DNA from 3 places in the Luteimonas sp. 3794 genome. Region 2 is predicted to be linked to each of the others. Evidence: predicted binding sites of a transcription regulator. Region 2 holds the regulator's gene; each other region holds the start of a gene.
What was found. Region 2 encodes HrcA, which represses chaperone genes, less so after heat shock. Its sites were predicted from a motif close to TTNGCACTCNNNNNNNNNGAGTGCNAA; they were not measured.

Region 1 (7,837 bases), on a different contig from region 2:
CTGGTTCGAATGCGAGCCGCTCAAAGCGGCGCTGGGCTGGGATTCGATCGTTGGCAATTTCGCCAGTCCCTACACGCCGGGCTCGGCCTACGTGCTGCTGCACCACGTGTTCGGCGAGGTCAACGGCAAGAGTGGCGTCTGGGGTCACGCGATCGGCGGCATGGGTGCGATCAGCGATGCGATCGCGACCGAATGCCGCGCGCGTGGCGTGGTGATCGACACCGATGCGGAGGTCGCGCAGGTGCTGGTCGAATGCGGTCGCGCGGTCGGCGTCGCGCTGGCCGACGGGCGCACACTGCGCGCAGGCGTGATCGCGTCCAACCTCAACCCGAAGCTGCTGTACACGCGCCTGGTCGCGCCCGAGCATCTCGACGACGACACCACCGCGCGTATCCGCCGCTACCGCTGCGGCTCCGGTACGTTCCGTATGAATGTTGCGCTGTCGGAACTGCCGGACTTCCGCGCCGCCCCTGGCACCACGCTGCAGCCGCATCATCAGAGCGGGATCCTGATCGGCGATTCGCTCAGCTATTTCGAACGTGCGTATTTCGATGCGAAATCGCGCGAACACAATCCGGGCTGGTCGCGCGCGTCCGTCGTGGAACTGGTGATCTCGTCGACGCTCGACGACAGCCTTGCGCCGACCGGCCAGCACGTCGCCAGCCTATTCTGCCAGCACGTCAATCCGATCATCGAGGATGCCGACGGTGGCTGGGACGCGCATCGCGACACGGTCGCCAAACTGATGATCGACACCGTGGACGCACGGGCGCCGAACTTCGCGCGCAGCGTGCTCGGTTATGACGCGCTGACCCCGCTCGATCTCGAACGACGGCTCGGCCTCGTCGGCGGCGACATCTTCCACGGCGCACTCGGTCCGGACCAGTTATTCAGCGCGCGACCCGTGCTCGGGCAGGGCCATTACCGCGGCGCGCTGGGCGGGTTGTACCTGTGCGGCTCCGGGTCGCATCCGGGCGGCGGCGTCACCGGGCTGCCAGGACGTAACGCCGCGCGCGAGATCCTGCGCGACCTGAGGCGCGGCCCGAAACCCTGAACAGGCGGGTTTTTGAACCCGCCGGTATCGTTTTGCAATGCAGCGTGCAAAGCGGTAACGACTCTTTCACTATCGCCCTGCACCCGACGTGGGGGAGGGAGCAAGGCCCGCAACCGGTTTACCGGTCGCGGGCTTTTTTTTTGCTTGGTGTTTGTGCAGGTCATGCCGAAACACCACGCGTCCGGGCTCGATATCCGCATCGCGATGCGACAATCCGCGGATGCCTGACGCCCCCCTGCCGCCCGAACTCGACGCCCAGCTCGACCGCCTGGTCGCGCGATTGCCGGACACCATCCGCGGCGATGCCGACGCCATCGCGCGTATCCGCCCCGTAGCACTCGCCAGCGATTTCGCGCTCGACCTATTGCAACGTCAGCCGGACGTGCTCGCGCAACTCCTGGAGAACGACGCGCAGCACGGCATCGCAGCGCCCGTGCTCGACGCCGGCAACCGGAGCGAATGGCCGACCTTGCTGCGTCGCTATCGCACCGCGTGTTCGGCGCGGCTGGTCTGGCGCGATGTGCACGGTCTCGATGATGTGGATGCGACGCTGGCTGGCAGCACGGCGCTGGCGGAACAATGTCTGACGCTCGCGCTCGATGCGCTCGAAGCCGAGTTTGCGCAGCGCTACGGGCGCGTGCGCGATATCGACGGCAATGTCGTGCGGCTGGTCGTGTTCGGACTCGGCAAGCTCGGCGGCGGCGAACTCAATTTCAGTTCCGACATCGACCTGATCTACAGCTTCGCGACCGCGGGCGAGAGCGATGGTGCGCGTGCACTCGCCGCCGAGGACTACTTCACCCGGCTCGGCCAGCAGTTCGCCAAGCTGCTCGACGAAAACACCGGCGACGGTTTCAGCCATCGCGTCGATCTGCGGTTGCGCCCGTTCGGCAGCGCCGGACGCATCGCCTTGAGCTTCGCGGCGATGGAGCAGTACTTCCAGCACGAAGGTCGCGACTGGGAACGCTACGCCTGGCAGAAGGCGCGCCCGGTCGCTGGTGACATCGAGGCCGGCGAACGCTTCCTGACGCAGCTGCGGCCCTTCATCTATCGACGCTATCTCGACTACGGTGCGCTCGACGGCCTGCGGCAGATGAAGGCGATGATCGCGGCCGAAGTTGCGCGCAAGGAGCTGTCCGACGACATCAAGCGCGGTGACGGCGGCATTCGCGAGATCGAATTCCTGGCCCAGGCGCTGCAGCTGATCCGTGGTGGGCGCGAGCCGGCACTGCGCGACCGGCGCCTGCTGCCGACGCTCGACGCCTTGCACGCGCATGCGCAGATCGATGCCGACACGCTGGTCTTGTTGCAACGCGCCTATCGCTTCTTGCGCCAGCTGGAGAACCGGCTGCAGATGCTGCGCGATGCGCAGACGCACAGGCTGCCCGCCGATCCACTGGACCGCCTGCGGATCGCGCGCGGGCTCGGTTACGCCGACTGGGACGCACTCGTCGCTACGCTGCGCGACGTGCGTGCGTCGGTGGCGCAGGAATTCGATGCATTGTTCGCCGTGCGCAGCCAGCAGCGTGCGGCGACTGCAGATAACGATCTCACGGGCTACTGGGCAGCTTTGCCGGAAGGCGGCGAGCGCGCGGTGCTGGAGACGGCCGGTTTCAGCGACAGCGCCGATGTCGACGCGGCGCTGCGAGACTTCGCGCGTTCGCCGAGCGTGCGCGATCTGTCCGACAGCGCACGCACGCGACTGGACCGGTTGATGCCGATCCTGCTGCAGGCGTCGGCGCCCGCCGATCGTCCGCTGCAGGCGATCCGCCGGCTGCTCGCGCTGCTGCACAACATTCTGCGACGTGCGAGCTATCTGGCCCTGCTCGATGAACGCCCGGCCGCGCTGGCGCGCCTGGTGGACGTGGTCACACGCAGCGCCTTCCTCGCCGAGCGCCTCGCGGCCCATCCGTTGCTGCTCGATGAATTGCTCGACGCGCGCGACGAAGGTCCGCTGCTGCAGCGGGGCGAGATGGCAACGGCCTGCGGGCGGGCGTTGCGCCAGTCCGATCTGGAAGCCGGCCTGCTCGATCTCAACGAGACACGGCAGCAACTGAGTTTCCGCATCGCGCTCGCGACGCTGGATGGTCGCCAGTCCGGACAGGACGCCACGCGCCAGCTCGCGTGGCTGGCCGACGCGGTGGTCGATACCGTGCTCGCGCTGGCGATGCGCGATCTCGAGGCCACGCATGGCGCGCTGCCCGATGCGCGGTTTGCGGTGATCGGCTACGGCAGCCTCGGCGGCGAGGAGTTGGGCTTCGGCTCCGATCTCGACCTCGTGTTTCTCTACGACGCGCCCGCCGACGCGCAATCCACCGGCGCGCGTCCGCTCGATGCACAGCGCTGGGCGGCGCGCCTGGGACAGAAGATCGTCGCGCTGCTGGGCACCGTGACCGGCGGCGGCCGCCTCTACGACGTCGACGTGCGCCTGCGCCCGGACGGCGGCAAGGGCCTGCTGGTGTCGTCGCTGGCCAGCTACGCGGAATACCAGCGCGAGCGGGCCTGGACCTGGGAGCACCAGGCGCTGGTCCGCGCGCGCTTCGTGGCCGGGCATGACGCCATGGCCGCCGCGTTCGAGGACGTACGCCGCGACATTCTGGCGACGCCGCGCGATCCGGCGAAACTGCACGAGGACGTGCTGTCGATGCGGCGACGCATGCGCGCCGAACTGGACCGCAGCGCCGGGGATCGCTTCGACCTCAAGCAGGGCAGCGGCGGCCTGGTCGATCTGGAATTCCTGTTGCAGTGGCTGGTGCTGCGCGAGGGGGCGACCCGCCCCGCGTTGCTAGCCCCGCGCGCCACGCCGCTGCTTCTGGAGACGGCCGGAGCCGAAGGTCTGCTCGATGCGGGCACCAGCGCGGACCTGCGGGCGGCCCACGCCACGCTGCTCGAACTCGGACTGGGTTGCACGCTGGACCGCCGGACCCGGATCGTGGTCGAGACACCCGATCTCGACTCCGCCCGCGAGACGATCCGTTGCGCTGCGGATTGGACCTGAATAGGTCAGGTTTCATGCGGGGTTGGCGGCCAGGGCGGCAAACTTGCGTATAGATTGCAGAGGCACCGGCAGGCGTGCGTGAAAATCCTGCCGGCGAACAGAATTCAAATGATTTCCCGATCTCGTTCTGTGAATGGAACATTCGGGAACTCTTGTGTGTCTTAGCAGTCAGACCTATCGACTGCTAATATCCCTCCCCATGAGCACGCAGACCATGTCCCACGCCCTGGTTGCCAACAGCCTCCCGACCCTCAGCCCGCTGGGTTCGCTGGACGCCTATATCGGTGCCGTGCACCAGATCCCGGTGCTGTCGGTCGAAGACGAGCAGGCGCTGGCGCAGCGTTATCGCGACGACGACGATCTCGACGCCGCGCGCGAGCTGGTGCATTCGCATCTGCGCTTCGTCGTGCACGTGGCCCGTGGCTACAACGGCTACGGCCTGCCCCTGGGCGATCTGATCCAGGAAGGCAACATCGGTCTGATGAAGGCGGTCAAGCGTTTCGACCCCGACGTGGGCGTGCGCCTGGTGAGCTTCGCCGTGCACTGGATCCGTGCCGAGATGCACGAGTTCATTTTGAAGAACTGGCGCATCGTCAAGGTCGCCACGACCAAGGCGCAGCGCAAACTGTTCTTCAACCTGCGCAAGAGCAAGAAGCGCCTGGGTTGGCTCAACGCGGCCGAGGTCAAGGCGGTTGCCGCCGACCTCAACGTGTCCGAGCGCGAAGTGCTGGAAATGGAGTCGCGACTCTCGGGTCGCGATATCGGTTTCGACGCCCCGGCTGGCGAGGACGACGACAATGCGCCGCCCGCACCGGTCGCCTATCTGGTCGCCCGCGACGAGGACCCGGCCCAGCTCTACGAACGTACCGACAGCGAGGACAACAAGCTCGACCTGCTGCGCGAAGGCATGGCGACGCTCGACGCCCGCTCGCGCGACATCATCAGCCGCCGCTGGCTCGACGACGAGCACAAGGTCACGTTGCAGGAACTGGCCGACGAGTACGGCGTGTCCGCCGAGCGTATCCGCCAAGTCGAAGCCAACGCGCTGAAGAAGATGAAGGCGCTGTTCGCGGCCTGATCGTCAGGACCAGAGCGACACATGAGACGGCCCGCGCAAGCGGGCCGTTTCTGTTTGAATCTCCAGTTCATACAGGAAGGTAAGCATGCGATCGAGATGGCTGGATACGGCGGTGGTGCTGGCGCTCGGCACCGGGCTGCTTTACGCAGGTGGCCACTATTACCGGCAAAGCTATTTGGCGGCCTTCGGGCTCAGCGCCGAGCAGTTTCAGAAGAGTGGCGAAGCGCTGATGCTCTTCGGATTCCATGCGGGTCTGACAAGGGGGCGTCCAATACATCTGGTGGGGAATTGCGGTCCTGTACGCCGGTCTGGTCGTTCTGATCCTTTGGCTCGTGATCCGGAAGATGGCGAGGCTTCACCTTAGGTGGCGGGCGAGGCGAATCGCAAGAATTCGGGCCTCACGAAATGCTCCTCGAAAGCGCCCTCGTCCTATCAAGATCCCAGGCATTGATACGCTGGATAGAATCGCAACCGCGCTGCCAGTTGCGTTGATCGCCTTCTCATCGATCCTGCTGGCGCTAGCGGGTGCCGAAAAGCTGGGAAAGTTGCGTGCCGAGCGCACGATCGCTAACTTCAACGGCGCATCTCAAGCCGTGTTGAGGTTGGAGAACGGTGCGAGTGTGCGTGTAGGGCCGCTGATCGTTTGCGACGACACGGCGTGCGCATATCTCATGCAGAATGGTGTCATCGTGCTGCGACGCGACCGCATTGTCAGTGCAAGTTTGACCACGCGATGAGCGGCTCAATCACCACTTGAACAGCACCAGGCTGATCGCCAGCGCCGCCATGCCCGAGACCAAGCCATAGACCGTCTCGTGACCCTTGGCGTAGCGCTTGGCGGCGGGCAGCAGTTCGTCGAGGGCGAGGAACACCATGACGCCGGCGATCAGGCCGAAGACGACGCCGAACACCGGCTCGGACAGGAACGGGCGCAGCACCGCATAGCCGATCAACGCGCCCAGCGGTTCGGCCAGGCCCGACAGCAGGCAGGCGAGGAAGGCGTAGAGCTTGTTGTTGGTCGCGAAGTACACCGGCACCGCGATCGCGATACCTTCGGGGATGTTGTGGATCGCGATTGCGAAGGCGAGCGGCATGCCGACCCCCGGGTTCGACAGCGTGGCGAAGAACGTCGCCAGGCCTTCGGGGAAGTTGTGCGCGGTGATCGCAACGGCGGTCAGCAGGCCGACGCGCTTGATGTAGCTGGTGTTGTGCTCACGGAAATAGGGATCGTCGACTTCCAGACGCTCGTGTGGATTCGGCACGAGGCGGTCGATGCCGACGATGAACAGCAGGCCGCCGAGAAACGACAGCGTGCCCCAGGTGAAACCGAGCTGTTCGCCGTAGGCGTTGGTAAAGGCGAGGATCGACTTGTCGAGGATCTCGGTCAGCGACACGTAGACCATCGCGCCGGCCGCAAACGCCAGGCCGAACGACAGCAGGCGCGCATTCGGTTGCTTCGCGAACAGCACCAGCAGGCTGCCGAGACCCGTAGCCAGTCCAGCGGCGGTGGTGACCGCGAGCGCGATCCAGAAGTTGTGGGTCGAAATTTCGAGCATGCGCGATAACGCCGGAACGTGTGGAGGGCGCGACTCAGCCCGGCTGCGGATCCGGCTTGGGTGGGCGCGCGGCCATGCTAGCCGATGCGCGGTGTATCGGGCCCCTCACCATCAGACTTCATGGCCGGTTCTGCATCCAGCGGCGGTCCGAAGATGATCCGCGCCGCGCGCTGGTAGCTCCAGTACGCCCAGGTCCAGTTGAGCAAGACGACCACACGGTTGCGGAAGCCGATCAGGAAGAACACATGGGCGATCAGCCAGAACCACCAGGCGAGCACGCCGGACAGTTTCAGGCGTCCGAAATGGACGACGGCGGCCATGCGCCCGATCGTTGCGAGGTTGCCGAAGTCGCGGTAGGCGAACGGCGTCGTCGACTGGCCGCGCAGGCGTGCGCGAATGCTGGTCGCGACATGCCGCCCCATCTGCTTGGCCGCCGGCGCAACACCCGGCACCGGCTGACCGTTGCTCTGGATCGCAGCGAGATCGCCGGCGACATAGATGTCGGGATGGCCCGGCACACGCAGATCCTGTTCGACCTGGACCCGTCCGGCGCGGTCACGCGGCGCATCGAGCAGGGCGCCGAGTGGAGACGCCGCCACGCCCGCGGCCCAGATCACCGTCTTCGCGGCGACGCGCTGGTCGCCGAGGCGATAGCCGTCGGCATCGATATCGGCGACCGGGGTGCCGGTCTGCACTTCGACACCGAGCTTCTGCAACTGCCTGCGCGCCTTGTCCGACAGATCGTCCGGAAACGACGACAGCACGCGCGGGCCGGCCTCGACCAGGCGCACTTTCGCCTGCGCCGGATCGATGTTGCGGAACTCGCTGCGCAGCGTGTGACGCGCGATCTCGGCCAACGTGCCGGCGAGTTCCACGCCGGTCGGACCACCGCCGACGACGGCGAAGCTGAGCCATGCGGCGCGCTTGTCTGGATTGGCTTCCGCCTCGGCGCGTTCGAACGCGAGCAGCATCTTGCGACGCAGCAGCAGCGCGTCATCGAGCGTCTTCAGGCCCGGCGCATGCGCGGCCCAATGATCGTTGCCGAAGTAGGCGTGCGTGGCGCCTGCGGCGAGCACCAGGGTGTCGAAGGCGAGTGTGGTGCCATCTGCGAGCGCGAGGGTCTTCGCAGCGGTGTCGATGCCCTGGACCTC
Region 2 (7,837 bases):
CCTGGTACTCAAGCACAACTTCGAAGGCGGTCACGCCGTCTATGAACTCGATCGCGGCGGCCATCACGACCACATGGTCGACGTGGACACCGGCAAGATCATCGAGTTCGAGAGTGCCGAGATCGAAGAGTTGCAGCGGCAGATCGCTGATCAGTACGGCTACATCCTCGAAGAGCACTCGCTGGTGTTGTACGTCCGCAAGAAGCGCTGACGCGCTCTACGAACCCTGCGCAGGCGAGCGCAGGGCGGTGCGCATGGTGTCCCTGCCGCATGCTGCCAGTGAGTTCCTGCCAGCCTTGAGCGTGTTCGGCGTGCAAGTCGACTGCCTGCGCGGGAGATCAGGATCGCCGACTGCGCCGCGCGCAACCGCGGTCAGATCGGGGTGCGCGTCCACGACATGCCACACGTTCGCACTGTAGGCGGAGCGACGCGCGCATACGTGGTTCGAAGTCGCCGTGCGTGCGTATTCGCTGTGCGCAAGAGTTGCTGAGAACGGAAGCCGTGTCTGCGCGCCGAGGATGCTGTCGCCGCAGCGCTGGCAGTCCTGACGGTGGCCGGCGGACACCCGGCGCCGGACATCGCGACACGCGAGCGCCCGCAGACGGTGCGGCAGCGGGGTTCGTCTCAGACCATGCCCTGCAGCAGTTTGCGCGCCGCGGCGCGTGCTTCCTTGCTGACGTCCACGCCGCCGAGCATGCGCGCGAGTTCCTCGGTGCGCTCGGCAGTGTCGAGCCGGCTGACCTGGCTTTCGGTCGCACCATCAGTGCTGGACTTGTGCACGCGGTAATGGGTGTGTCCCTTCGAGGCCACCTGCGGTAGGTGGGTCACGCACAGCACCTGGCGGCTGTCTCCGAGCGCGCGCAGCTTGCGGCCGACGATATCGGCGACGGCGCCGCCGATGCCCGAATCGACTTCGTCGAATACCATCGTCGGCACGGCGTCGTGGCCGAGTGCGGCGACTTCGATCGCGAGCGAGATACGCGACAGTTCGCCGCCCGACGCAACCTTGCGCAGCGGGCGCGGTGGCTGGCCGGCATTGGCCGAGACCATGAATTCCACGCGCTCGGCGCCCTGTGGATCGGGTCGTGAGGTCTCGACCGGTTCGATCGCGACCTCGAACACGCCGCCGCCCATACCAAGTTCGTGGATCAGCGCGGTGGACGCCTTCGATAGTGCCTTGGCCGCCTTGCGGCGTGCCGCGCCCAGGCGATCGGCCGCGTCACGCCAGCGGCCCATCGCGGCTTCGATCTCGCCGTCGAGCTGCTTCAGGCGTTCGCCGGCGCCATCGAGCTGGTCGAGTTCACCGGCCAGGCGCGTCTGCACGTCGATCAGTTCTTCCGGGGTCACGCGATGCTTGCGCGCAAGTTCGTGCAGCCGGCCGAGGCGCTGTTCCAGCGTCTCCAACTGCTCGGGATCGATATCGAGATCATCGCGGACCTGGCCGAGCAGCAACGTCGCTTCGTCGAGCTGGATCGCCGCAGCGTCAAGCAATGCGTCGACCTCGCCCAGGCGCGGCTCATGCGCGCGCATCCGCGTCAGGTCTTGGCGCAGCGTCTGCAGTGCCTGCGGGAGGCCGAGCTCGTCGTCTCCGCGCATGCGCTCGAGCGCCGCGTCGCAGGTCTGGATCAAGCCGGCCGCGTTCGCATGCCGGCGGTGGCTCGCGAACAGGTCGGCCACCGCGTCGGCGGCGAGCGATTCGCCGTCGAGTTCGCCGAGCTGGTGGCGCAGCCAGTCGCGGCGCTCGGCCACGTCGCCGATCCCCACCAGTGCATTGCGCTCGTCGTGCAGCGCGCGCCAGGCTTGGGCAGTGCCGCGCACCTCGGCGAGCAACGTGCCGTTGCCGGCCTGCGCATCCAGCAGTGCGAGCTGGCTGCCGCGGGCGAGCAGGGCCTGGTGTTCGTGCTGGCCGTGGATCTCGACCAGATGCCCGGCCAGTTCGCCGAGTTGGGTGATCGTCGCCGGTCGGCCGTTGATCCAGGCGCGCGAGCCGCCATCGGCGCGCAAGGTGCGGCGCAGCTGGCAGGTGTCACCGTCGTCGAGTTCGTGTTCGCGCAGCCAGCGCAACGCGGGCGCGGCGTCGTCGAGGGCGAACTCGGCGTGTAGTTCGGCGCGTTCGGCGCCGTGGCGCACGATGCCGCTGTCGGCGCGCTGGCCCGACAGGAAGCCCAGCGCGTCGACCAGCAGCGACTTGCCGGCGCCGGTTTCGCCGGAAATGACGGTCAGGCCGGCGCCGAACTCCAGGTCCGATTGGCTGGCGACGGCGAAATTGCGGATGGCGAGATGGGTCAGCATGGGTGCGGATTGTGCCTTGGTGCGTCGCGGGCGAGTAGGTGGATCGCTGGAAGCGATGGCCAACGGTGCGCTAAGTATCGTGCCCGCGTCTCAGCGCAAGAGAATGAGCGCTTGCATCGCAGTGAGGCGCACCGTATACCGCCCGCATGTCATCCGATCCGCGTCATCCGCTCGATCCGCGCGCCAGGCAGCTGTTGCGCACGCTGATCGCCCGGCATATCCAGGACGGTGGCCCGGTCGGCTCGCAGACCCTGGCCCGGCATGCGGGGCTCGATGTCAGCGCCGCGACGATCCGCAACATCCTCTCGGACCTGGAAGAGGCCGGCCTGCTGGCCTCGCCGCACACCTCCGCGGGCCGGGTGCCGACCGCGCAGGGCTATCGCGTGTTCGTCGACTCGCTGCTGCAGGTCAAGCCGCTGCGGGCCCAGGAGATGGAGCGTCTGCGCGGCGAACTGGGCGGCGGCGGACAACAGTCGCTGCTGGGCAGTGCATCCGAACTGATGTCGGCGATGACCCATTTCGTCGGCGTCGTCTCGGTGCCGCGTCGCGAGCAGCTGGCGTTCCGTCATATCGATTTCGTGCCTCTGGACGGTCAACGGGTCATGGCGATCATCGTCTTCGCCGACCACGAGGTGCAGAACCGCATCATCCAGACCCGGCGCAGCTTCGAGACTGCCGAGCTCGAGCGGGTGGCCAATTATCTCAACCAGCAGTTCGCTGGACGCCCGCTCGGCGACATTCGCGCGGCACTGGTCGACGAACTGCGCCACGCTCGCGACGAGATGGAAGCCTTGCTGTCGCAGACGATGGAACTGGCCGAACAGGCGCTGGTGCCCGGCGACGACGACATGCTGCTGGCCGGGCAGAACCGCCTGATCGGTGTGCAGGACCTGTCGGATCTCGACCGTCTGCGCGAGCTCTTCGATGCCTTTTCCCGCAAGCGCGAAATCCTGCAGCTGCTCGAACGCACGATCCGCGCGCCGGGCGTGCGGATCTTCATCGGCGAGGAGACGGGGCTGGCGCCGCTGGAGGGCATGTCCCTGGTGACCGCGCCCTACGGCGCGGGTGGTCGCACGCTCGGCGTGCTGGGCGTCATCGGACCGACGCGCATGGCCTACGAGCGGGTGATCCCGGTGGTCCAGGCGACTGCGAGTGTGCTCGGCGCGGCCCTGCATCCCGAGCCTTGAATCGCCGGTCGGCGGCCCCATAGCTGGGCGGGTCGGCGGCCAGACGCCCGCCCCGGAACCGGACATGACCCAGCCCCAAGACGACGCCCAGATCCCGAACCTTTCCGAAGACGAGGCCGCCGAGCTCTCGGTCGAACACCAGCTCGCCGAGCAGGTGGAATTGCTGAGCGCTGAGCTCGAGCAGCTGCGCGCGCAGGTGCTGCTCGAGCGCGCCGATCTCGAAAACCAGCGCAAGCGCCTGGCCCGCGAGGTCGAAAGCGCCCGCCGCTTCGCCAACGAACGACTGCTGGCCGCGCTTGTGCCGGTGTTCGATGCGCTGGAAGCCGGCCTCGCCAGTGCGTCCGATACCGATCCGCTGCGCAGTGGCGTCGAACTCACACTCCGCGAGCTGACCCGGGCGACCGAGTCGAATGGCCTGGCTACCCTCGCCCCGGCGCCGGGTGATCCGTTCAATCCCGAACACCACCAGGCGATGAGCATTGTCGAAGTACCTGGCGTGCCGCCGGGCGCGGTGGCCCAGGTCTTCCAGAAGGGCTACCTGCTCAATGAGCGCCTGCTGCGGCCCGCCATGGTCGTCGTCGCCAAGGCGGATTGACGCCCGCCCGGGCATTGCCCGGGCCAGTTCGATACACGACACCGCTTGAACGCTGTGTTGCGTGTCCCCAGATCACGGTCATCGACGGCATCGGCCGTCCCCCAGACATATTTCTTAGAGGAAGCACCGCAATGGCAAAGATCATCGGCATCGACCTGGGCACGACGAACTCGTGCGTGGCGATCATGGACGGCGGCAAGGCCAAGGTCATCGAGAACAGTGAGGGCGATCGCACCACCCCGTCGATCGTCGCCTACACCAAGGACGGCGAAGTGCTGGTCGGCGCCTCGGCCAAGCGCCAGGCGGTGACCAACCCGCACAACACCTTCTTCGCGGTCAAGCGCCTGATCGGCCGCAAGTTCACCGACGGCGAAGTCCAGAAGGACATCGGCCTGGTGCCGTACAAGATTCTTGAGCACGACAACGGCGACGCCTGGGTGTCGACCAGCGACGGCAAGAAGCTCTCTGCGCAGGAAGTCTCGGCGCGCATCCTCGAGAAGATGAAGAAGACCGCCGAGGATTATCTGGGCGAGAAGGTCACCGAGGCGGTCATCACCGTACCGGCGTACTTCAACGACAGCCAGCGCCAGGCGACCAAGGACGCGGGCAAGATCGCGGGCCTGGATGTGAAGCGCATCATCAACGAGCCGACCGCGGCCGCGCTGGCCTACGGCCTCGACAAGTCCGGCGGCGACCGCAAGATTGCCGTCTACGATCTCGGCGGCGGCACCTTCGACGTGTCGATCATCGAGATCGCCGAAGTCGACGGCGAGAAGCAGTTCGAAGTGCTGGCCACCAACGGCGATACCTTCCTGGGCGGTGAAGATTTCGACGCACGCGTCATCGATTATCTGGTCGAAGAGTTCAACAAGGACCAGGGCATCGACCTGCGCAAGGATCCGTTGGCGCTGCAGCGTCTGAAGGATGCGGCCGAGCGCGCGAAGATCGAGTTGTCCTCCTCGCAGCAGACCGAAGTCAACCTGCCGTACGTCACCGCCGACGCCTCGGGCCCGAAGCACCTCAACATCAAGCTCACCCGCGCCAAGCTCGAGTCGCTGGTCGAGGAACTGGTGCGCCGGACGATCGAGCCGTGCCGCACCGCGCTCAACGACGCCGGCCTGCGTGCGTCCGACATCAACGAGGTGATCCTCGTCGGTGGCCAGACCCGCATGCCCAAGGTCCAGGCGGCGGTCGCCGAGTTCTTCGGCAAGGAGCCGCGGAAGGACGTGAACCCCGACGAGGCCGTCGCGATCGGCGCGGCGGTGCAGGGCGGCGTGCTGGCCGGTGACGTCAAGGACGTGCTGCTGCTCGACGTGACGCCGCTGAGCCTCGGCATCGAGACGCTGGGCGGTGTGTTCACCAAGATCATCGAGAAGAACACCACGATTCCGACCAAGGCCTCGCAGACGTTCTCCACCGCCGATGACAACCAGTCGGCCGTGACGGTGCACGTGCTGCAGGGCGAGCGCGAGCAGGCCCGCTTCAACAAGTCGCTGGCGCGCTTCGACCTGACCGGCATCGAGCCGGCGCCGCGCGGCATGCCGCAGGTGGAGGTGTCGTTCGACATCGACGCCAACGGCATCCTGCATGTGTCCGCCAAGGACAAGAAGACCAACAAGGAACAGAAGGTCGAGATCAAGGCCGGTTCGGGCCTGTCGGACGACGAGATCGCCCGGATGGTCGCCGATGCCGAAGCGCATCGCGACGACGACAAGAAGTTCCAGGAGCTTGTCGGCGCGCGCAACCAGGCCGACGCGCTGGTGCACTCCACCCGCAGCGCGATCAAGGACAACGGCGACAAGCTGCCGGGCGACCTGATCGGCCGCGCGGAAGGCGCGATCGCCGAAGTGGAAACCGCGATGAAGGGCGACGACAAGGGTCAGATCGAAGCGAAGTCAAAGGCGCTGGAGGAAGTGGCGCAGCAGCTCTTCGCCGCCGCCGGTGCCGCCGGCCAGGCCGACGCTGCGCCGGGCGCGGATGCGCCGAAGTCCGACGACGTGGTGGACGCCGAGTTCACCGAGGTCAAGGACGACGAGAAGAAGGCGTAATTGGTGGATTCGTGATGCGTGATTGGAAGAAGCGGAGCGCAGGCTCCGTTTCTTTCGCACGTCATCGCGGACTCGACGCGCTTTTCCGAATCACCAGTGACGAACGACGAATCATGGCCCCATGAGCAAACGCGATTACTACGAGGTGCTGGGCGTCACGCGCACGGCCACCGAAGACGAACTGAAGAAGGCCTATCGCCGCTGCGCGATGAAGCACCATCCGGATCGCAACCCCGGCGACGCCAGCGCCGAGGCCGCGTTCAAGGAGTGCAAGGAGGCCTACGAGGTGCTGTCGGACGGCGGCAAGCGTCGCATGTACGACCAGCATGGCCATGCCGCGTTCCAGCACGGCATGGGCGGTGGCAACGCCGGACCGGGCTTCGGCGGCGGCGCCGACATGGGCGACATCTTTGGCGACATCTTCGGCAACATTTTCGGCGGTGGCGGTGGCCGTGGGGGGCCGCGTCGCGGTGCCGACATCGGCTACGTGATGGAACTCGACCTCGAGGATGCGGTGGCCGGTGTCGAGAAGCGTGTCGAGTTGCCGACGCTCGCCGGTTGTGATGATTGCGACGGCAGTGGCTCGGAAGACGGCAAGCGCGAAACCTGTTCGACCTGCGCCGGCCGCGGCCAAGTGCGCATGCAGCGCGGCATCTTCACGATGCAGCAGGCATGTCCGCATTGCGGCGGTCAGGGCCAGATCATCGCCAACCCCTGCAAAACCTGTCACGGCGCCGGACGCGTCGAGGAAGAGAAGGTGTTGTCGGTAAAGGTGCCCGCCGGCGTCGACACCGGAGATCGCATTCGTTTGGCTGGCGAGGGAGAAGCGGGCCCGGCCGGCTCACCGCCTGGCGACCTCTACGTCGAGGTGCGTGTGCGTCCGCATGCCATCTTCGAGCGCGACGGCGACGACCTGCACTGCGAAGTGCCGGTGCGCATCTCGCAGGCAGCGCTCGGCGACATCGTGCGTGTGCCGACGCTCGGCGGCGAGGCGGAAATCCGCGTGCCGGCCGAGACCCAGACCGGCAAGGTCTTCCGCCTGCGCGACAAGGGCGTCAAGTCGGTGCGCAGCCGCGGCCCGGGTGATCTGTACTGCAAGGTCGTGGTCGAGACGCCGGTCAATCTGACCAAGGAGCAGCGTGATCTGCTGGCGCAGTTCGAAACCACCTTCACGCGCGAGAACGCCCATCGGCATTCGCCCAAGTCCAGTACGTTCATTGACGGGGTCAAGGGGTTCTGGGACCGGATGACCTCCTGAGCCCTGATCGTATTGAATGACAACGCCCGGCCCAGCGCCGGGCGTTGTCGTTTCCGGGGATGGGTGCGAGGCGCCACACGCGGTCGGGGGCCCGCGGACCGCGCGGCCTGCGGACGCACGTCATCCACAGAAGGTGTGGATCACCTGTCGACAAAGCTGTGGATAAGCATTCCAAGTGCGCGTGTGCACAGGGCGCGCGGATACTGGTCAATGCGTGACCACTGTGACGCCGCGCACATCGACGCAGAATTGGCGTTTTCGAGCCAAACGCCGCTGTGGCGCGGTTTCTGGGATATCCGGACACGCCAATGCTTGACGCAGGCGACAAATGCGCCTAGTGCCCCGCTGGTGCCAGACGGCCTGCGCGGACTGTGGGTTGTGATGTGGATAAACGCGCGGAGGCACGCGCAGCGCTGTTCCCATGCGCATCCAGCGCCGTCCGGTCGGGATGCGGATG
Region 3 (7,837 bases), on a different contig from region 2:
ATCGGCGGATAGCAGATGCCCTCGTCCTGGCAGCCCTGGAACGTGGCGACGACATCGACCTCCACAGCGTCGGCGATCGTGCGCACCAGCGGCAGCGGCACGTCGACCTGGTCGAAGTACACGGTGACGTCGCCGAAATGCGCGTCGTGATGCGACTGCCCCGCCGGCCAGCGCGGCACGCCGGCGCGAATGCCGTCGGCACCGCGGATTTCGAAGCGGTTGCGGTCGCGATAGAGGTAATAGCCCTTGGCCGGCGTGAAGCGAAGCAGAATCGTGTCGCCGTCGCCCGCGATGGCTTCGAACGCGAATGCGCGTTCCGGTGGCAGCGCATCGTTGGCGCCGGTGAGCGTCGGCGCGCGCCCGGCGCTGTTGCCGCCGAGCGCCTGGCCGAACGCGGCGAAGTTCGAATCGCTCGCGGCCGGCGTGCGCGCCATGCCGCCGGCATCCCGCGGCAGCGCGACCTGCAGCATGCGCGTCTGCGGGGGATAGCAGATGCCCGCGTCCGCGCAGCCCTGGTACTTCACTTCGACCTGCAGCGTGTCGACGCCGTTGGCCGGGGCGCCGGTCAGCACGCCGGTGACCTGTCGACGGTAGGTCTCGACTTCGCCGAAGAACTCGTCGGTGTGCTTGCGACCCGCCGGCAGCTGCAGCGGTTTTGTCTTGAAGCCGCTCTCGACCCGTGCGCCCATGCGATGTCGATACAGGTAATAACCGTCGGCGATCGCCCAGCGGATCTCGATCCGGTCCGGCGCAACTGCTTCGGCGGACACCTTCAGTGCGTCATCGACCGGCAGCACATCGTCGAAGCCGATGCCCTGGCCCCAGGCCGGCAGCCCCGCGAGCAGCAGCACGCAGGCCAGCAGCCACGCGGTCGCACGGGCCGGCGACCCGGCGAAGAAGCGGAGCCGGCGATCGCGGCCGGAGAGGACATCGGAGAAGGGCGGACGCATCGCGTCAGTATCGCAGGCCGTCGCGGCCGATGCCGAACGCAGGTTCAGCGCACGCGCGTCATGGCGGCCCGCCTGACGCGACGGCATCGGCGATCCATTGCAGATACGCCGGCAGCCCGTCGGCGGCCTGCAGGGCGATCAGTTCCGGCACGGCATAGGGATGCAGCGCGACCAGATGCGCGCGCAGCGCGGGCAACTGCGCGGTCGTGGTCTTGATCATCATCAGCACCTCCGCCTCGCTGGCGACCGCGCCTTCCCAGCGGTAGATCGAACGCACGCCCGGCAGCAGGTTCACGCAGGCGGCCAGTCGGGACTCGACAAGCGTGCGGGCGATCCGCTCGGCGGTCGAGGCATCGGGACAGGTGCTGAAGCAAACGAGGATGTCCATGCCCCACATTATCGGCTGGCATCGTGCACGGCACCTCCACGCGTTCGCGGCCACGCTTGCGCGTCGGTGGACGGACACAGCATCCCGTCAGTGGGAGAAAGACCCCGCGCGCATTAGTGAACCGGCCGGTATAATTACTGCCCTTCACACACCAGCCGGATCGCCCCGCGATTCCCACCGAGTTCGATGCGCCCGATCATTTCCTCTATTGCCGCCGCCGCTCTGGCCTGCACTGTCCTGCCCGCCGCTGCCCAGAGCGCGCCCGTCGATATCGGCATCGGCGCGTCCGCGACCCGCGAGAACGAAACCACGCTGGTCGCCAGTGTGGCCTGGTTGCCCGAGTGGCGCCGCACCCGGAACGGTGTGCTGCGCTGGGACCTCGGCGCGGTCTATGTCCGCGGACGCGACAACACTCGCTTCGATCTGTCCGAAGACGCCGGCGTCTTCCACGGTGGCGCCCGCTACGAACGCGACAACGGCTTCGTCGCCGGCTTCGGCGTCGGCGTGCAGGCCGGTCGCACCACCGCGCTGTCGGGCAATCCGCAGTTCGTCAGCACGGCCGGCTGGCGCTGGGAGCGGTTTTCGTTGCTGGCCCGGCACATCTCCAACGCCAGCATCAAGCAGCCCAACGACGGCGAGACGATGCTGCTCGCGGCGTGGCGCTTCCGCTGACGGTGGACCGGGCTCGCAGTTGCATTGCCGGCCGCTTGGCCGCTTCGCCTGACGGTCCGCATCGGATGCAGTCGGCGATGACGATGGCCAATTTCTGATCGCGGGCCGCGTCGTTGCGCGCGCCGGCTAGACGAGGCGCTTCCCGAGCGATTGCACAGCTGCGCTCCGACCTCGATGCACCGTCGGTGCGGCGTGCTGCGCTGTGTCGGCCGGGCTCTTCCTTACAGAGCCCGCAGAGGGGGGCGCCAAGGCGCCAAGGGCGCAGCTTCTGCAGACCTTGTGAATGACGTGCTGGCGGATCCCGCCGGAGCTGCGCCTGTCGACGACGCCCGAAATTCTTTCGCGGGCAGCCCTTGTATTCCAATTCCCCGCGCCCATCTCCCGTGCGGCCCCGGTTCTGCCGGGTGCGTGCGCCAGGATTTCTGGCAGTCGCCATGGGCGAGTGCTAGAATCGGCGACCGATTTCTTTCCAATCAACAACTTAGCGAGGCTGTAATGAGCAACCTGAAGCCGCTTTACGACCGCATTGTGGTCAAGCCTGTCGAGGCCGAAGAGAAGAGCGCCGGCGGCATCCTGATTCCGGACAACGCCAAGGAAAAGCCCACCAAGGGTGAAGTCGTCGCCATCGGTGAAGGCAAAGCCCTGGACAACGGCAGCGTGCGCGCGCCGAAGGTCAAGGTCGGCGACATCGTGATCTACGGCCAGTACGCGGGCAGCGCCTACAAGGCCGACGGCATCGAATACAAGATCGTCAAGGAAGACGACGTCCTCGCGATCGTCGGTTGATCGAACGCGGGATTCGGAATTCGGGCATTGGGATTCAAGGCGTTGAGCGCCGTTTCCCAGTCCGTCCGAACTGACCGCAATCCCGCTTCTTCGGTGGTCAACGGACGCGTGTCCGTTCACCCCTAATCCCCAAATCCAGATTCCGGAGTTTTCCAAATGGCTGCCAAAGAAATCCGCTTCGGCGAAGACGCACGTTCCAAGATGGTGCGTGGTGTCAATATTCTCGCCAATGCCGTCAAGGCCACCCTGGGCCCGAAGGGCCGCAACGTCGTGCTCGAGAAGAGCTTCGGCGCGCCGACGATCACCAAGGACGGCGTGTCCGTCGCCAAGGAGATCGAACTGGCCGACAAGTTCGAGAACATGGGCGCGCAGATGGTCAAGGAAGTCGCGTCCAAGACCTCCGACAACGCCGGTGACGGCACCACCACCGCCACCGTGCTGGCGCAGGCGCTGATCCGTGAAGGTTCCAAGGCCGTCGCGGCCGGCATGAACCCGATGGACCTCAAGCGCGGTATCGACCAGGCCGTCAAGGCCGCCGTCGCCGAGCTCAAGAAGCTGTCCAAGCCGACGGCCGACGACAAGGCGATCGCGCAGGTCGGCACGATCTCCGCCAACTCGGACGAGTCGATCGGCACGATCATCGCCGACGCGATGAAGAAGGTCGGCAAGGAAGGCGTGATCACCGTTGAGGAAGGCTCGGGCCTGGACAACGAACTCGACGTCGTTGAGGGCATGCAGTTCGACCGCGGCTACCTGTCGCCGTATTTCGTCAACAACCAGCAGTCGATGTCGGCCGAGCTCGATGACCCCTTCATCCTGCTGTACGACAAGAAGATCTCCAACGTCCGTGACCTGCTGCCCGTGCTCGAAGGCGTGGCCAAGGCTGGCAAGCCGCTGCTGATCGTCGCCGAGGAAGTCGAAGGCGAAGCGCTGGCGACCCTGGTCGTCAACACGATCCGCGGCATCGTCAAGGTCTGCGCCGTCAAGGCACCGGGCTTCGGCGACCGTCGCAAGGCGATGCTCGAAGACATGGCCACCCTGACCGGCGGCACCGTGATCTCCGAGGAAGTCGGCCTGACGCTCGAGAAGGCGACCATCGCCGACCTCGGCCGTGCGAAGAAGATCCAGGTCTCGAAGGAAAACACCACGATCATCGACGGCGCCGGCGAGACCGGTGGCATCGAAGCCCGCATCAAGCAGATCAAGGCGCAGATCGAGGACACCTCGTCCGATTACGACCGCGAGAAGCTGCAGGAGCGCGTGGCCAAGCTGGCCGGCGGCGTTGCGGTGATCAAGGTCGGCGCGTCGACCGAGATCGAGATGAAGGAAAAGAAGGCCCGCGTCGAAGACGCCCTGCACGCCACGCGCGCAGCGGTCGAGGAAGGCGTGGTCCCCGGTGGTGGCGTGGCGCTGGTGCGCGCGCTGCAGGCGATCGGCGAGCTCAAGGGCGCGAACGAAGACCAGAACCACGGCATCATCATCGCCCTGCGCGCGATGGAAGCGCCGCTGCGCGAGATCGTCACCAACTGCGGTGAAGAGCCGAGCGTCGTGCTCAACAAGGTCAAGGACGGCACCGGCAACTACGGCTACAACGCCGCGACCGGCGAATACGGCGACATGATCGCGTTCGGCATCCTGGACCCGACCAAGGTCACGCGTTCGGCGCTGCAGAACGCGGCTTCGATCGCCGGTCTGATGATCACGACCGAAGCGATGGTTGCCGAACTGCCGAAGAAGGAAGAGCCGGCGATGCCGGGCGGCGGCGGCATGGGCGGCATGGGCGGCATGGATTTCTGATCCAGCCCCACTCTGTTGCATCGTGAAACAGAAAACCCCGCCGCGAGGCGGGGTTTTTTCGTCTGGGCTGCAGGGCCGCTCGCCGCATATCCCACGGGCGCGCGGTGCGCGCGTGCAGGCTGTCGTCACCGGCATTCGCCCATGCTGGATGGATGTCGATGTCTGCTCCTGATCCGTGGTGGCGCACGCACCGCACGGGCTTGCGCCGTGCGGGCGTGGCGCTGGCCGTGCTCTATCTGCTGTATCTCATCGCGGCCAACCTGTTCCTCAACAGCACGTTCGGCGCGGACGTGATCAACCGCAAGCCCGAGCGCTTCCACGCGCGCTGGGACTGGGCGATGAGCCTGTATCCGGGCCATATCCACGCGCGGGGCATCGTCATGGGCGGCCACGCACGGACCAACCTGTGGACCATCGCCAGTCCGCGCGCCAACGGCCGTATCAAACTGCTGCCGTTGCTGGGCCGCGAGCTCGCTTTTGGCACCATCCGTGCGCAGCGGGTGTCGGTGCATGTCGCACGCACCCCGCACGACATGCCGACGACCCGCAAGCCGGGCAAGCCGCCGTGGACCCTGCGCTTCGATGCGATCACCACGCCCAGCCTGCTGCGGATGGACTTCTACGAGGCCCGCGTGACCGGTCACGGCGAGGCGCGGTTCGAATTCGAGAAGACCCTGCAGGGCGGCGCGATGGAAGTCGGCCCGTCCACGCTGAAGATGCCGGATGCGATCCTGCAGGTCAGCGACGTGACCCTGCTGCGCAACGGCAGTCTCGAACTCGACATAGAAATTCCCGCGCATATCCGCGAACAGGCGCAGGGCGAGGAAAAGCTGGTGCTGCTCGATGCGCGCATGCGCGTGGACGGGCCGGCGCCGGGCATCGATCTGGTCGCGCGCAACGATGACGCGTTGCCGATCGGCACGGCCGGTTTCGTCGGCCAGCTGCGCGCCGACCTGACCCTCGAACGTGGCGTGCTGATGCCCGGCAGCCAGCTCGACTGGTCGGCGCCGGTGTATTCCGATGCCGCCGACGGCACGCCGCTACGGCATCCGCTCGGCGTCGCATTGCGCACCTCCGATGACGCCATTCTCGTCGCCGCGCGCGTACCGGCGCCGGCCTCGGGCACGCCGTGGCTGCGCGCCGATCTGCGCGTCGCCGATCGCCGCATCGGTCCCGACGACTGGCTGCGGCCGGTGCGCGCGCTGGGCGGTACGGTCGAGACGCAATGGCCCGCGGTACCGCTGCGCTGGATCGACGTGATCCTGCGCGATCTCGACTGGCTGGCCTTCGACGGCCGCGCCGATCTGGATGCGGACGTGCGCCTGCACGACGGGCAGTTGCAGCCTGGCAGCCGCATCGACCTCGATGATGCCGCGCTGTCGGCGCGGGTACTCGACAACCGTTTCAGCGGCAATGCGCATGCCCGCATGCGGATGCGCGACGACGCCGAGGCCGGCCAGCGTACGACGATCGGCATCGTGCTCGACCGCTTCACGCTCGCGCCCGAGGCCACGCCGGACAGCATCGACCTGCGCGGTCGCGATCTGAGGCTCGATCTGGCCTCGACGGGCACGCTGGCCGAGTTCCACGAACATCTGGACGCGCGGCTGCGCTTCGACGATGCGCAGGTGCCGGACCTGCGCACCTACAACCGCTACCTGCCCGGCGACAGTGCGCGCCTCGTCGGCGGCAGTGGGCATGCCAGCGGCGACATCCGTCTCGACAATGGCGGCGAAATGATCAGCGGCCGCATGCGCGTGCGCGGGCAGGACGTGCGCGTGGCGCTGGGCCCGTCGCAACTGTCGGGCAATGTCGATCTCGACAGCCGCCTGTCACGCATGCAGCGCGTCGGCCGCCGTTACAAGATCGATGCGATGGCGGTGCGTCTGGGTGGTGTGCGGCTCGATGGATCGGGCGGCGACGATGCACCGTGGTGGGCGCGGCTTGCCCTCGAGGACGGCACGCTGGACTGGCGTGAGCCGTTCGAGGTCAGCGGCCGCGGCCGCGTCGACATGCGCGATGTCAGCGTGCTGCTGGGCCTGTTCGCCGAGCGCACCGTGTTCCCGCGCTGGATCGGCAATCTGATCGATTCGGGTGAGGCGCATGCGACCGGTGACCTGCACGTGCGTGGCAACGAACTGGTGTTCGACCGTGTTGAGGCGAGCAACGACCGCATCGACATGCAGGCCCGCCTGCGCATCGCCGACGGCACGCCCAACGGCGATCTCTACGCGCGCTGGGGTGTGCTCGGCATGGGCGTCGAGCTGCAGGGCGGCGAGCGCACACTGCATATCGCAGGTGCGCGCGACTGGTACGAATCGCGGCCGCCACTGTTGCCTGAGTGACCGCAGTCCGGCGCGATGGTCGCGACTGCAACCGTCGCAACGCGTGGAGTGCCGTGTTATCAATGGCGCCATGACCTCGCGCCCCGCCCGCTTTTTCTATTGGTATGCGTTTCCGACGCCACCGGCGGCGGACGGTCTGCGCGCGCCCTGAGACCAGGTCGCACGACTTCCCGAAAGCCGCCATAGACCCTGGCGGCTTTTTTCGTTTTCAGCCTTCCGTTTCCGAGATCGACCATGCCCCCGCACACCGATGACCTTCGCATCCGCGACCTGCAACCGCTGACCCCGCCCGCCACGCTGCTCGCCGAACTGCCCTGCACTGACGCGATGTCGACCACCGTCTCCGATGCACGCAACGCCTGCCACGCGATCCTGCATGGCGAGGACGATCGTCTGATCGTCGTCGTGGGTCCGTGCTCGATCCACGACCCGGTCGCGGCGATGGAATACGCGCACCGCCTGCGCACGCTGCGCGATACGCACGGCGACGCGCTGGAACTGGTAATGCGCGTGTACTTCGAGAAGCCGCGCACGACGATCGGCTGGAAGGGCCTGATCAACGATCCCAATCTCGACGGCAGCTTCCACATCGACAAAGGTCTGCGTCTGGCGCGCGGCCTGCTGCGTGAGATCAATGCGCTGGGCCTGCCGGCGGGCGTGGAGTTCCTCGACATCATCAGCCCGCAGTACCTCGCCGATCTTGTCGCCTGGGGCGCGATCGGCGCGCGCACGACCGAGAGCCAGGTGCATCGCGAGATGGCGTCGGGCCTGTCGTGTCCGGTCGGCTTCAAGAACGGCACCGGCGGCGACGTGCGTATCGCGGTGGACGCAGTCGGCGCGGCCTCGCATCCGCATCATTTCCTCGCCGTCGGCAAGGACGGGCGTTGCGCGGTGGCGTC

Region 1: the regulator HrcA is predicted to act here: its motif matches at 4,214-4,240, upstream of rpoH (RNA polymerase sigma factor RpoH).
Region 3: the regulator HrcA is predicted to act here: its motif matches at 2,433-2,459, upstream of J2X52_RS15335 (co-chaperone GroES).

What each region holds. Positions count from the first base shown of each region.
Region 1 covers NZ_JAVDVJ010000014.1:68,901-76,737, forward strand. Annotated here, with positions in the region: gene J2X52_RS15380 (NAD(P)/FAD-dependent oxidoreductase) at 1-1,054, shown strand, start outside; gene glnE (bifunctional [glutamate--ammonia ligase]-adenylyl-L-tyrosine phosphorylase/[glutamate--ammonia-ligase] adenylyltransferase) at 1,275-4,052, shown strand; gene rpoH (RNA polymerase sigma factor RpoH) at 4,252-5,130, shown strand; gene J2X52_RS15395 (hypothetical protein) at 5,619-5,867, shown strand; gene zupT (zinc transporter ZupT) at 5,877-6,686, opposite strand; gene J2X52_RS15405 (NAD(P)/FAD-dependent oxidoreductase) at 6,764-7,837, opposite strand, start outside.
Region 2 covers NZ_JAVDVJ010000002.1:117,204-125,040, forward strand. Annotated here, with positions in the region: gene fur (ferric iron uptake transcriptional regulator) at 1-211, shown strand, start outside; gene recN (DNA repair protein RecN) at 625-2,292, opposite strand; gene hrcA (heat-inducible transcriptional repressor HrcA) at 2,439-3,479, shown strand; gene grpE (nucleotide exchange factor GrpE) at 3,544-4,074, shown strand; gene dnaK (molecular chaperone DnaK) at 4,206-6,122, shown strand; gene dnaJ (molecular chaperone DnaJ) at 6,244-7,380, shown strand.
Region 3 covers NZ_JAVDVJ010000014.1:55,509-63,345, forward strand. Annotated here, with positions in the region: gene J2X52_RS15320 (protein-disulfide reductase DsbD) at 1-950, opposite strand, end outside; gene cutA (divalent-cation tolerance protein CutA) at 1,009-1,338, opposite strand; gene J2X52_RS15330 (acyloxyacyl hydrolase) at 1,525-2,010, shown strand; gene J2X52_RS15335 (co-chaperone GroES) at 2,506-2,796, shown strand; gene groL (chaperonin GroEL) at 2,953-4,593, shown strand; gene J2X52_RS15345 (hypothetical protein) at 4,752-6,938, shown strand; gene J2X52_RS15350 (3-deoxy-7-phosphoheptulonate synthase) at 7,173-7,837, shown strand, end outside.